Regions from separate parts of the Sporosarcina sp. FSL K6-2383 genome, predicted to be linked through region 4. Evidence: riboswitches for the same ligand, from Rfam matches in the RefSeq annotation. Region 4 holds a riboswitch; each other region holds the start of a gene.
The links. A riboswitch is a leader RNA that binds a small molecule or an ion and turns the genes downstream of it on or off. The one in region 4 is predicted to bind S-adenosylmethionine.
Positions count from the first base shown of each region.

Region 1: it holds a riboswitch for S-adenosylmethionine, as region 4 does, so the genes downstream of both, MKZ10_RS16105 (methionine ABC transporter ATP-binding protein) here and metH (methionine synthase) in region 4, are expected to answer to the same signal.
Region 2: it holds a riboswitch for S-adenosylmethionine, as region 4 does, so the genes downstream of both, MKZ10_RS01970 (cyclase family protein) here and metH (methionine synthase) in region 4, are expected to answer to the same signal.
Region 3: it holds a riboswitch for S-adenosylmethionine, as region 4 does, so the genes downstream of both, MKZ10_RS18155 (methionine biosynthesis PLP-dependent protein) here and metH (methionine synthase) in region 4, are expected to answer to the same signal.

Region 1 covers NZ_CP152017.1:3,182,667-3,185,928, reverse strand. Annotated here, with positions in the region: gene gcvH (glycine cleavage system protein GcvH) at 12-395, shown strand; gene MKZ10_RS16115 (toprim domain-containing protein) at 471-812, shown strand; gene MKZ10_RS16110 (thioredoxin family protein) at 1,017-1,316, shown strand; SAM riboswitch class I at 1,371-1,476, shown strand; gene MKZ10_RS16105 (methionine ABC transporter ATP-binding protein) at 1,600-2,625, shown strand; gene MKZ10_RS16100 (methionine ABC transporter permease) at 2,618-3,262, shown strand, end outside.
Region 2 covers NZ_CP152017.1:361,193-364,454, reverse strand. Annotated here, with positions in the region: gene MKZ10_RS01985 (urease accessory protein UreD) at 1-711, shown strand, start outside; gene MKZ10_RS01980 (hypothetical protein) at 747-1,139, opposite strand; gene MKZ10_RS01975 (acyl-CoA thioesterase) at 1,230-1,706, shown strand; SAM riboswitch class I at 1,809-1,921, shown strand; gene MKZ10_RS01970 (cyclase family protein) at 2,027-2,764, shown strand; gene MKZ10_RS01965 (5-methyltetrahydropteroyltriglutamate--homocysteine S-methyltransferase) at 3,005-3,262, shown strand, end outside.
Region 3 covers NZ_CP152017.1:3,593,838-3,597,099, forward strand. Annotated here, with positions in the region: gene MKZ10_RS18145 (DoxX family membrane protein) at 1-121, opposite strand, end outside; gene MKZ10_RS18150 (AI-2E family transporter) at 426-1,454, shown strand; SAM riboswitch class I at 1,529-1,635, shown strand; gene MKZ10_RS18155 (methionine biosynthesis PLP-dependent protein) at 1,762-2,883, shown strand; gene metC (cystathionine beta-lyase) at 2,880-3,262, shown strand, end outside.
Region 4 covers NZ_CP152017.1:242,877-246,138, forward strand. Annotated here, with positions in the region: gene MKZ10_RS01390 (hypothetical protein) at 1-1,075, opposite strand, end outside; gene MKZ10_RS01395 (histidine kinase) at 1,194-1,379, opposite strand; SAM riboswitch class I at 1,546-1,652, shown strand; gene metH (methionine synthase) at 1,753-3,262, shown strand, end outside.

The sequences.
Region 1 (3,262 bases), 730 kb from region 4:
GGGGTTACGGAATGAGCACACCAAAAGATCTGCGTTATTCTGAAGAGCATGAATGGGTAAAAGAAGAAGGCGGTAACTACCGTATTGGAATTACACATTTTGCACAATCTGAACTTGGCGATATCGTTTTCGTTGAACTTCCATCTGTAGGTGACGACATCAAAGCAGACGAGCCTTTCGGAAGCGTTGAATCCGTTAAGACAGTATCGGAACTTTATGCACCAATTAGCGGTAAAGTAATTGAAGTAAACGAAGGTCTAGAAGATAGCCCTGAATTCGTGAATGAATCTCCATACGAAAATGCATGGATGATTGTTGTTGAACCATCTGATGCATCTGAATTGGATGCATTAATGTCCGCTGAAGCATACGAAAAAATGACAGTCGGAGAATAATGTAATCTAACTAAACGCCGGTCTTATCACGGCGTTTTTTTGAACCATAAAAAATGAAGCGTGGGAGGATCCTTTGTGCTATATGACAGAGTGATTGTTGTTGAAGGGGGCCAAGATAGAAAACGTCTTGCACGAATTCTGGCTGAGTCCGTTGATATCATTTGTACGAACGGGACAGTTAGCTCCTATCGGCTGGAAGAATTACTGGAACCTTATGAACAACATGAGCTGTATGTCTTTGTCGATGCGGATGAATCAGGTGAGCAGATTCGAACATTAGTCAAAAGGGGATTCCCTAACGCGATTCATTTATATACAGAAAAAGTTTATAAGGAAGTGGAAACGACTCCATACAAAGTGCTTGCAACAATATTACTGGATGCAAATTTTAACATACACCCCGAATTTTTGACTTGATTCGGCAGGAAGCCCAAATTCCCTGCCGAATCAAGTCAAGCCTCCGGTGGATGTCACAAATTTTGAAGGGAGTTAATTGCAGGCAGTCTAAGTTCGCGACGTCCTGTCGCAACGACTGCATACCCACGTCCTGTGGGCACAATTCAAAATTTGGACGCAATTACGCCGAGGCGTAATTGATTATAAAAGGATGGTTTATAAACAATGGAAACATGGACACGTGAACAATGGGAAGCAACTGTGAAAGAGTCAGACGTTGCGGTATATTATCTCTATACACCGATGTGTGGGACCTGTGCTGTCGCATCGAAAATGATGGAAGTTGTGTCAGTAATGAAGCCAGACTTACCAATTGGGAAAGCGGATTTGAATTACGTACAAGACTTGGCGATGGATTATGAAATCGAAAGTGTTCCTTGCTTACTCATTCAAAAGGATGGCGTTGTGCAGCATAAAATCTATGCATTTCAGTCAGTTCCTTATCTACTTGAAAAAATAAGTTGACATAGTTTGAGAAGCTATGCTATACTTCGTTTTAACATTTAATTGAATAGGTCGCTCTTATTAAGAGAGGTGGAGGGATAGTGCCCTTTGAAGCCCGGCAACCGTCACGAAAGTGAAATGGTGCCAAATCACACAAAGCATTTGCTTTGGGAGATGAGAGATTGGACGAACGTTTATTTATGATAACGTCAAGCCTTTCTGCCCGTCTGCAGGAAGGCTTTTTTATATTTTCGGCTTTATATTATCAACATAGTGTAAAGAAAATGATCCAGAGGTGAAAGAAATGATTCATTTATCAAATATAAATAAACGATACGGTGATGGATCAGCTAGTATTACAGCTGTCAAAGATGTATCGCTTGAAATTGCTGATGGCGAGATTTTCGGAGTCATTGGTTATAGTGGGGCAGGAAAAAGTACGCTAATTCGCTTGCTGAATGGTCTTGAAATGCCTACATCTGGCACTGTGCAGATTGGGAAGTTAGAAATTTCAGCTATCAAGGGAAAAGAACTAAGGGAAGCACGACAAAAAGTAAGTATGATTTTCCAACATTTCAACTTACTATGGTCTAGAACTGTTAAAGAAAATATCGCTTTTCCGCTGGAAATCGCAGGAGTACGAAAAGTAGACCGTGAAAAGAAAGTGACAGAGCTGATTGAACTTGTAGGTTTGGCTGGTCGTGAAAATGCCTATCCATCCGAATTATCAGGCGGTCAAAAGCAGCGTGTGGGAATCGCCCGCGCGCTGGCAAATGACCCAGAAGTTCTGTTATGTGATGAAGCAACTTCAGCCCTTGATCCAGAGACAACAGATTCAATTCTCGATCTTCTAACGGGTATTAACGAACGATTAGGCTTGACGATTGTGTTGATCACACATGAAATGCACGTCATTCGTAAAATTTGCCATCGGGTTGCAGTCATGGAAGCGGGCGAAGTTGTCGAGTTGGGAGATGTCCTAGAAGTATTCCAATCACCGCAAGCGCCGATTACGAAACGATTTGTTTCTCAAATAACGGAGCCGGTAGAAGTGAAGCAGGCATTGGCGCATATTAAAGAAGAGGTATCTTCTGGTACGCTTATCAAGCTTGTATTTGTAGGGGAACGGACAGAACAGCCCGTTTTGGCAGGCCTGATACGTAAATTTGATGTAGATGTGAACATCGTTCAGGGGAATATTTCACATACGCATGGCGGGGCATACGGTTCGTTAATCCTTCAGCTTGTGGGAGATGAGGGGACCATTAAAGAAGCCATTCGTTATCTTCATGAAAAAGATGTGCAGACAGAGGTGATTAGTAATGATTGAAACCCTATTTCCGAATGTGGACTGGCCGAAAATGTGGGAAGCAACAGTTGAAACTATTTATATGACAGTATTATCTACATTTTTTACGTTAGTAATCGGATTAGTGCTAGGTGTCCTTCTGTTCCTTTCAAGCCCTGGACAGCTGTGGGCCAATAAGTTCGCCAATATTGTGACGGGGGCATTCGTCAATATTTTTAGGTCGATACCTTTTATTATATTAATTATTTTACTGATTCCCTTTACGAAGTTCCTACTAGGGACGATACGTGGACCTGATGCAGCATTGCCTGCACTTATTATTGGAGCAGCTCCTTTCTATGGAAGAATGGTATTAATTGCACTTCAGGAAATTGATAAAGGCGTCATCGAAGCTGCCAAGTCGATGGGAGCGAAAACGCGCACAATTATATTCAAAGTTCTATTACCTGAGTCGATGCCTGCGCTTGTTTCGGGCATTACTGTCACATCTATTGCACTCGTCGGCTATACGGCAATGGCGGGAATCATTGGAGCAGGTGGTCTTGGAACGCTAGCGTTTTTAGATGGATTCCAGCGCAACCGTGGAGACGTTACGCTTGCAGCAACGATTATCATCTTAATTATTGTTTTTATCATTCAATTCATTGGTGACTTCGCT
Region 2 (3,262 bases), 120 kb from region 4:
CCTCCATTGAAGGCCAGTCGGGAATTATACGAAGGAAAAGACCCGACTGCAACGGTCTATATTATGGAGTCGTCTGGTGGGATGGTGTCGGGAGATCGCAATGATATTACGGTGAAACTTGGGCCGGATAGTCGAGTGCGGTTGACGCAGCAATCGGCGTTGAAAATCTATCCGTCGCATACGGGGGATACTTGTCATTTTACAATTGAGGTCGACCTTGCGGAACGTTCACGTTTGGAGTGGATGCCCGAGGTGCTGATTCCGTTTGTTGACGCGAAGTTTCAAGTGAATACAACGTTGCGCGTCGCGTGTGATGCAACGGTATTATGGGGTGAAATTGTTGCGCCGGGGCGTGAAAAACGCGGTGAGATTTTTGATTATCAATCATTTCGGTCGAATTTTAAGATTTTCGTAGAGGATGAGTTAATTGCTTTTGACTCGCTACATTTTGCGCCGCGTGATGCTGAGCTAGGTGGGATTGGCCTCCTTGAAGGCGCGATGTATGTCGGCTCCATTTGGCTTGTTTCTCCGAATGTCGTTAATGTTGATGTGCGTGCATTGCAGGAAACGTTGCGAGTTGAAGAAGGGCTGAAGGCTGGCATGACGCGGCTTGAAGGGAATGCAATTCATTGTCGATGGCTCGCGGTCGATCAGTGGAAGATGCAGGAAGAGATGAAGCGTGTTTATGCGCTACTGGCGGGAATGGTGTAAGAGGACACTCCAATAGGAGATGTCCTCTTTGGATTTTACTTCGATGACTTTTTCTTATTCCATACTTTTACCAAGAAATCCATAAACCAAGTATAAAAGAACATGGATCCAACTAAGACAATGGCGACGTAAATATACTGCAAGAAGCCAGGGATCGTATGTTTTTGAACGAAACTACTTGAAAACCACATGACGACTACTAGCGCAGCAATCAGTACAATCATACCGAGTGCATATATAAACATCGTACTTCGCGGTGTATTCTGAAGCGTTTTTCGAATCGTTGTTCGAAACTTTATGGCTCTCACAAGTAGATAGAAAAATAACACAAGTGATACGTAATCACTTGCAGTAAATAGTAAAATGAAACCGATTATTAGGAAGAACCAAGTAATTCTTTCATAGTGTTTTTCGATAAAAGTCGTCATTGAAATTCCTCCAATAGGTGTATACTATATTTACGGAATAGATACGGGAAAAGTTCCCTTTATTCATAAAAAACAGGGGGAGAGAGTAATATGAAAAAAAATAGACCTATGGGCCAATCGCGCACCATCCAGACAAAGCTGGTTTTGCCGCCCGATACGAACCATCTGCAAACCATTTTTGGGGGACGAGTCCTTGCCTATATCGATGAAATTGCTGCAATTACGGCAATGAAACATTCGAATACAGCAGTCGTTACGGCTTCAATCGATTCAGTTGATTTCATGTCATCTGCGCGTGTCGGTGATGTGTTAGAGCTCGAAGCACTTGTCACATCAACTGGGCGTACATCGATGGAAGTATTTGTGTCCGTTCATTCGATGAATTTACTGACAGGTGAAACGAAATTGACGACGGAGTCATTTTTGACGATGGTTGCTATGGATGAAAATAATAAACCAACTCCTGTACTGGGAATTTATCCGGAAACAGAAATTGAAAAGAGTTTGTTTGAAACTGCGCCAGCACGCCGCGAGCATCGTAAATTACGCAGTGAAATGAAGCACTAAATCTACAACATTAGTTAGTTAATTTTAAAAATTTTATATCTTTACTGTTGACATTCTATTCAAAGGACTGTATTGTACTATTTACCAACTGAATACGTAACTTTCTTATCCAGAGAGGTGGAGGGACTGGCCCTTTGATACCTCAGCAACAGACTTTTTTAGTACTGTGCTAATTCCAGAAGCCAAGTGTAATGCTTGTAGCTTGAAGATAAGAAGAGCAAATAGCGATCATGCCAAAACCTCTTCTTTTTAGTATAGAAGAGGTTTTTTTGTTCTATCTGGAGACTAAAGTTACCTTCATAAAATAAGGAGGAATGTTTATGTCGAATGAATTAATCAATGCAATTGCGTTATTAAAACAGAAAGAGTGGGTCGATTTAACACATACTTTTGGACCCGACTCGCCCCATTTCTCAGCCTTTGATGCGGCTGAATTTACAACATTATTTGATCATGATGATGGATTTTTTGCACAGAGCTTTACATTTGCGGGACAGTACGGTACGCATATCGATGCACCCATTCACTTTGTGCGTGATACAAGATATTTGGATGAATTAGGTTTGAAAGAGTTAGTTTTACCACTCATCGTTATCGATAAATCAAAGGAATCCGCTACTAATCATGATTTTACATTAGCGGTTGAAGATATTTTAAAATTTGAAGAGCAGTATGGCCGAATTGAAGCAGGTACTTTCGTCGCGCTGCGCACAGATTGGAGCAAGCGTTGGCCGGATAATGAGGCCTTTTGTAATAAAGATGCCGACGGCAATAACCGCATACCCGGTTGGGGACTTGATGCTTTGGAGTTTTTATTCGAAGAACGACAGGTGAAAGCAGTTGGACATGAAACGTTCGATACAGATTCAGCCATCGACTTTCAAAAGAACCAAGCGTTGCTAGGCGAATATTATGTGCTAGAACAAGATACTTACCAAATAGAATTATTAACAAATTTAGATAAACTGCCTGCTAAAGGTGCAGTCATTTTCAATATCGTTCCGAAGCCAGAAAAAGCATCAGGATTCCCGGTACGCTCATTCGCGATACTGCCATAATAATGAAAAAAGGGCTGCTCACTCGTGTCCCTATTCAAACAAAGCAAGCAGATCCGCTCATTCGTGTTTCTGCTCAAGCGAACTAAACAGGGTTGCCCATTTGTGTCTCTGTCCTAACAAAACCAAGCAGGTCTGCTCATTTGAATGCCTGTCCAAAGATAAGCAAATAGGAGCGCCCATTTGCGCTCTTATCATAAAAAAATCAAAATTGACTACTAAAAATAGAAAGAAGGAATAGACATGACAACTCAATCAACTACTGTAACGAAAGCGCCATTCAGAGCGGATCACGTAGGAAGTTTACTACGTCCAGATAATTTGCACCAAGCACGTAAAGATTTTAAAGAAGGTGCGATTACAGCACAACAATTACGTGAAGTTGAAACACAGGAAATTAAACGAGTTGTCGATAAACAAATTGAAGTTGGGTTGGAGCTTGTGACGGACGGCGAGTTTAGACGTACGTGGTGGCATTTAGATTTTATGGAGCATTTAAAC
Region 3 (3,262 bases), 320 kb from region 4:
TCAACCATGCATAACCGACATAAAGTCTTATAAATAACCAAATAACCGCCGAACGCGTATCGCTGAATAAAAAACTAGACAGCGGGTTTTCCGGGATGATAATTGTGCTTTTCTTCAACATAGTATCACTCCTTCTCTTGCTTACATTATATAATAATATTAGTCGGTTTTCCATATGTTCACAGTAATGTCTTATTACATAAACCAATCTCAATTAATACGTGTCTCTCTATTTTTTTTGCAAAATGGAGGAAAATACTTTTCTAATCGTTATTTACACATATAATTGGGTAGAATATCTCTAAAAAGATGGATAACGACTGGAGTTCCCACTTGTAAAATCTACTCTTTAGGCTGATACTGTTAGTAGACGTATTACGACATAATCTTCACTCAAAATAATTAATGAGGGGTATTATCTAAATATGGAAGTGATAACTGATTTCTTTAAGAATAAAGGAGTAAAACGGGTCATTATTTTTGCTTTAATCATTTTAATTTTGTACAGCGTCAGAAGTATGATGAATTTAATTCTACTAACATTTATTTTCGCCTTTTTGATGGATCGACTTGTAGAATTTACGTTCAAGCACGTCCGCCTCAATCGAAAAGCACTCGTTCTCCTACTCTATACGACGATTGTCGGTATACTGACGGTTGGTCTAGTTAAGTATTTACCGATTATTTCACTAGAAATCAGCCAGTTAATTAAGCAGATTACAAGCTTCTCTACCCAATCCTACGATAATCCATTAATCAATTTTATTGAGTCCATCGTTTCTAGTGAAAAAATTACTGCCTATTTAGAAAATGGTTTTTCATTTCTACTAAAATCCTTTACAGATATTAGTAAAACCAGTGTTCAAGTATTGATTGCCTTAATCCTTAGCCTGTTTTTCCTTCTTGAAAAGCCAAGTTTAATTGAATTCACGAATAAATTTAAAAGTAGTAAAATTGCACCGTTCTATTATGAAATTGAATTCTTCGGGAAAAAGTTTTCGCGTACATTTGGAAAAGTAATAGAAGCTCAGTTTATTATCGCACTTGTGAATACAGTGTTATCAGTCATTATTTTGATGATACTTGGATTCCCACAAATTATTGGATTGGGCATTATGATTTTCTTCTTAGGGCTCATCCCAGTCGCAGGGGTCATTATTTCTTTAGTCCCCCTCACTATTATTGGTTTTACGATTGGCGGATACTTAACAGTCATTTACTTATTTATAGCCGTCATGGTTATCCATGCAATTGAAGCTTATATCTTAAATCCAAAACTGATGTCTTCGAAAACAGATTTACCCGTTTTTTATACGTTTATTGTGCTCATTTTTTCACAAAACTTCTTTGGCGTCTGGGGATTGATTATTGGGATTCCTGTGTTTGTGTTCCTGCTAGACATACTAGATGTTACAGATAAGACACCCACCATCAAAAAAGACAAGTCGGATTAATAATCCTCTTGTCTTTTTTTTCTCAACGTGATAGAGTTGGATAAATTAATATTTTCTAACAACTTCATATTTTATTCTTATCAAGAGAGACGTAGGGAGTGGCCCGATGATGTCTCAGCAACCAGCCTAATTAGGGTATGGTGCTAATTCCAATAGACGATAGCTGTCTTGAAGATAAGAAGATTGACTTCAATATTTTTGAGGGCCCTCTTCTTATAGAGGGTCCTCTTTTCAATTTTATTCTGCAGGGATTCCCTCTTCATTTACAGCCCGGCGTAATTTATTTCAAACGAAAAGGATGATGACAATGACAAACAAAAGTTTTGAAACACGATTAGTGCAGCTAGGAAATAACAGCGATTTGAAAACTGGGGCGGTGAACCCACCGATTTATTTATCTACAGCTTTTAAGCACAACGGACTCGGTCAATCGACTGGCTATGACTACTCACGAACCAAAAATCCAACACGCTCCATTTTAGAAGAAGGCATTGCGAACTTAGAAGGCGGAGACGCGGGTTTTGCCTGTAGTTCCGGTATGGCTGCGATTCAATTAGTGTTATCTCTATTCCGCTCAGGCGACGAATTGATTGGTCCAGAAGATATTTACGGTGGGACCTATCGTCTGCTAGACTATTATGCCGATATCTATTCGATTACGACGACGTATACAGATTATAAAGACGTTAAAGAGACTGAGAACTTGATTACAGAGAAAACAAAAGCCCTTTTTATCGAAACACCAACCAATCCTTTGATGCAGGAAATTGATATTATTCAATACGCAGAACTCGCTAAAAGGCATGGTTTGTTGCTCATTGTCGATAACACATTTTACACACCGTATTTCCAAAGACCAATTGAGCTTGGCGCTGATATTGTTTTGCATAGTGCAACGAAATATATTGGCGGTCATAATGATGTGCTTGCTGGATTGGTTGTGGCGAAGGGAGAGGAGCTTTGTACCAAACTTGGTACTAATCACAATGCGATTGGCGCGGTTTTGTCGCCTTTCGATTCATGGTTAATCGTTCGTGGATTAAAAACGCTTCATTTACGCATGAAGCAGCATGATGCCAATGCGAAAACTATTGTAGATTTCTTACAAAGTGAGCCACTTGTCAAAGATGTACTATATCCAGGAAAAGGTGGGATGCTATCCTTCCGCCTACAAGAGGGCGAATGGGTTGGACCATTTCTAGAAAACCTAAGACTCATTACATTTGCAGAAAGTCTTGGTGGTGTGGAGAGTTTCATTACCTACCCAACGACACAAACCCATGCAGATATCCCGCTGGAAGAACGACTACGCCGAGGTGTCGATGAAAAATTGTTACGCTTTTCAGTAGGAGTAGAGGATGCGGTAGACTTAATTGCCGATTTGAAACAAGTATTTGCCACATTAAAAAGCGAGGTGCCTCAACTATGAGTTCACATGAAGAACGATTGGAAACGACGATTATCCACGCATCGACACGTGGCGATTTTGAGCAAAAAACAGGTGCTGTCAACGTTCCGATTTACTTATCCTCTACATTCCATCAGGAGAGCTTTGATAAGTTCGGTCCATATGACTACAGTCGTTCGGGCAATCCAACAAGGGATGCTTTGGAAAAAACAATTGCAGCCTTGGAAGGCGGTGCGAGAGGGCTGGCATTTGCTTCTGGCATTGCTGCTATTTCCTCTGCATTCATGCTGTTGTCTGCTGATGATCATATTGTCATCACCGAGGATGTTTACGGTGGAACATTTCGTTTTGTCACTGAAGTATTGACGAAATTCCGGATTGATCATACTTTTGTAGATTT
Region 4 (3,262 bases):
TGAAGTAAAACATATGACCATTCTCGTCAAAAATCGGACTCACATTAGCTTCGGTCCCTTCATCTGACGGCAATTTCACATCTTTTTTCCCGAATACCGAATTCCAGAATCCGTGAACATAGTTACCAAAATAACTATTTTGTAAACTAACTGCTTCAGGCGAAACAGCACCATCGATAAATGCAGGTACATCCGCAAGTGCATATTTCGCCATCTCTCCCGTCGCCGGATCAACCACTACAATCCCTTGAACATCAAAGCCGTTGCGTGCCGTAATAAAGTTCCCGTATGAGCGGATATAATAAGGCACTCCTTCATTATCAATTTCTAGCTGGACATCCCCGTAGAAAATGAGATTCGGCATTTCCATCCGCATATGACGCTCCACTTGCTTGTGGAAAAACGATGAAGGCGTATAAGTCATTTCAACCTTCACGAATTTCGGATTATCTGCCGAATCAGTCGCACTCATTGTGAAATACCCAGGTGTTGTTTTCCCAGCCCACCACTTGAAAAGACCCGAAAATTCAACAGGTGCGATGTAGACAAAATCATCGCCAACTTTTTGAATTTGTAAATTGCCTAATTCATAATAACTCGTATTCGGTACTTGACCGAACGCTTTCTTCATCTTGTTACGTGCAAACTTCGGCGGCACACTTGCCGGTGTTTTCGTTTCATCAAACGCTTTGATTTCCACCTGCTGATCCATCTCGACAGCCTTGTATTTCTGATCTGCGTTGAATAAAGGCGCGCTGAGGATATAAGCACCGAAAGCAATTGCTCCTAGTAATAAGACAATCTTAAATTTGCGGTCTTTACTCCCCGCAACAACTGCGCCCAATAAAGTGACCACGAGTAGCGGACCCCATAATGACGTCCAGTTGCGATCCATATTGGTTAGATAATAAAAGGCAAACACGAGTATTGTACTTACAACAGCAGTGCTAGCCACAGCCGCGACCTTGTTAAAAGAAACCGGCTCTTTCGTCTCCTTTTTGTTCAACACAAACGGGACAATAATTAAACTTGACACAATCCCTGTAATGATTGAGAAGATAAGTAAATTAATCATCTAAAACACTCTTTTCTATAGCAAAGATTTTTTTCACATATCTCTTATACGATTAGACTATAGAATCGTTTCACTTTTCACGAAAAAACCACCAGCAAAATTCGCTAGCGGTCTCTTTTCATTTATTCTTCTCTTCATCTTTTGGAAATAAAAAGTAAGCTAAAATTCCACTGACGGCCATTGCACCTAGCGTAATATAAATGCGAGACATAGGCGGGACCTCTTGGTGGTTCTTGTTCAACATCATAATACTAACCGTCCCGACAATCATCATGATGGGAATAATATATTTAAATGCTCTCAACTCGTTCACCTTCTGTTTGTCATATTATCTTCATCTTACCATAGACTTTCTAGCTTTCTACAAAGGATTGCTTGACGGAAGCAAATTATAACGTTATGATAATTTCAATTATTCAACTTTATCCAGCGAGGGTTTGCCTCCGGCGGATTTCACAATTTCATAATTATTCTTATCAAGAGAAGCAGAGGGAACTGGCCCTATGAAGCTTCAGCAACCTGCCTATATGGACTGGTGCTAATTCCAGAAGAATCCCCGTGGTTCTGAAGATGAGAAGGGACAACTACGTAAACTCGTAAAGCCTTCTTTATTTGAAGGCTTTTTTTATTTTCTTAAAAGCTACAAAATAATTGATGTAAAGAGAGAGTGATGAGCTATGCCGAGACACCCTATTGAAGAACAACTACAGAAAAGAATACTTATTATGGATGGCGCAATGGGAACCATGCTACAAAATGCCAACCTTTCTGCCGAGGATTTCGGTGGTGAAGAATACGATGGCTGTAATGAGTATTTAAATATCGTAAAGCCCGATGTCCTAAATCGCATTCACCGCGAATATTTGGAGGCTGGCGCAGATATCATCTCCACAAACACATTTGGCGGAACACCCATTGTTCTCGATGACTATGATTTGGGTGAACGAGCACATGATATTAACTTCCATGCTGCGCAAATAGCTAAAAAGTGTGCGGAAGACTTTTCTACACCTGAATGGCCGCGTTTCGTTGCAGGTGCAATGGGCCCAACGACCAAAACATTATCCGTTACAGGCGGAGCTACATTTGATGGCCTGACACAGGACTTTTATATACAAGCAAAAGCATTGATCGAAGGCGGCTGTGATTTGCTATTGATGGAAACGAGCCAGGATATGTTGAATGTCAAAGCCGGCACATTAGGGATCAAGCGTGCATTTGAGGAAACAGGACTAGAATTACCTGTTATGATTTCTGGAACAATTGAGCCAATGGGAACAACATTAGCTGGTCAAAGCATTGAATCATTTTATATTTCAATCGAGCATATAAAACCACTATCTGTTGGCCTGAACTGTGCAACAGGTCCGGAGTTCATGACAGACCACCTTCGCTCACTATCAGACCTAGCCACAAGTTATGTCAGTTGTTACCCAAATGCTGGGCTTCCAGACGAGGAAGGTCATTACCATGAATCACCTGAGTCTCTCTCTAAAAAACTACAAGGCTTTGCTGATAAAGGTTGGTTAAATATCGTAGGGGGCTGTTGCGGAACAACACCTGAGCATATCCGTGCGATTCGTGAAGTAGTCGCTGATAAAAAGCCGCGCCAAGGTCCCGAAACGATTCACGGTCATGTCGTATCGGGTATTGAACCAATACTGTATGACGACTCTATGCGTCCGCTATTAATTGGCGAACGAACAAATGTTATCGGGTCTCGGAAATTCAAACAGCTAATCGTTGACGGCAAATTTGAAGAAGCATCCGAAATTGCGCGTGCACAAGTAAAAGGTGGCGCACACGTCATTGATATTTGTCTAGCTAATCCAGATCGTGACGAGTTAGAGGATGTCACAAAATTCATGAAGGAAGTTGTCAAAAAAGTGAAAGTGCCTCTCGTCATTGATTCCACAGACGAGAAGGTTATTGAAGAAGCATTAAAATATTCACAAGGGAAAGTCATCATTAACTCCATCAACTTGGAGGATGGCGAAGACCGCTACGATGCTGTAATGCCACTTGTCAAAAAGTTTGGTGCAGCTGTCGTTGTTGGGACAATCGACGAACCTGGAATGGCGGTTACGCGTGAACGGAAACTCGAAGTTGCAGAGCGTTCTTATGATCTTCTTGTCAATAAATGGGGACTATCGCCAGAAGATATCATTTTCGATCCACTTGTTTTCC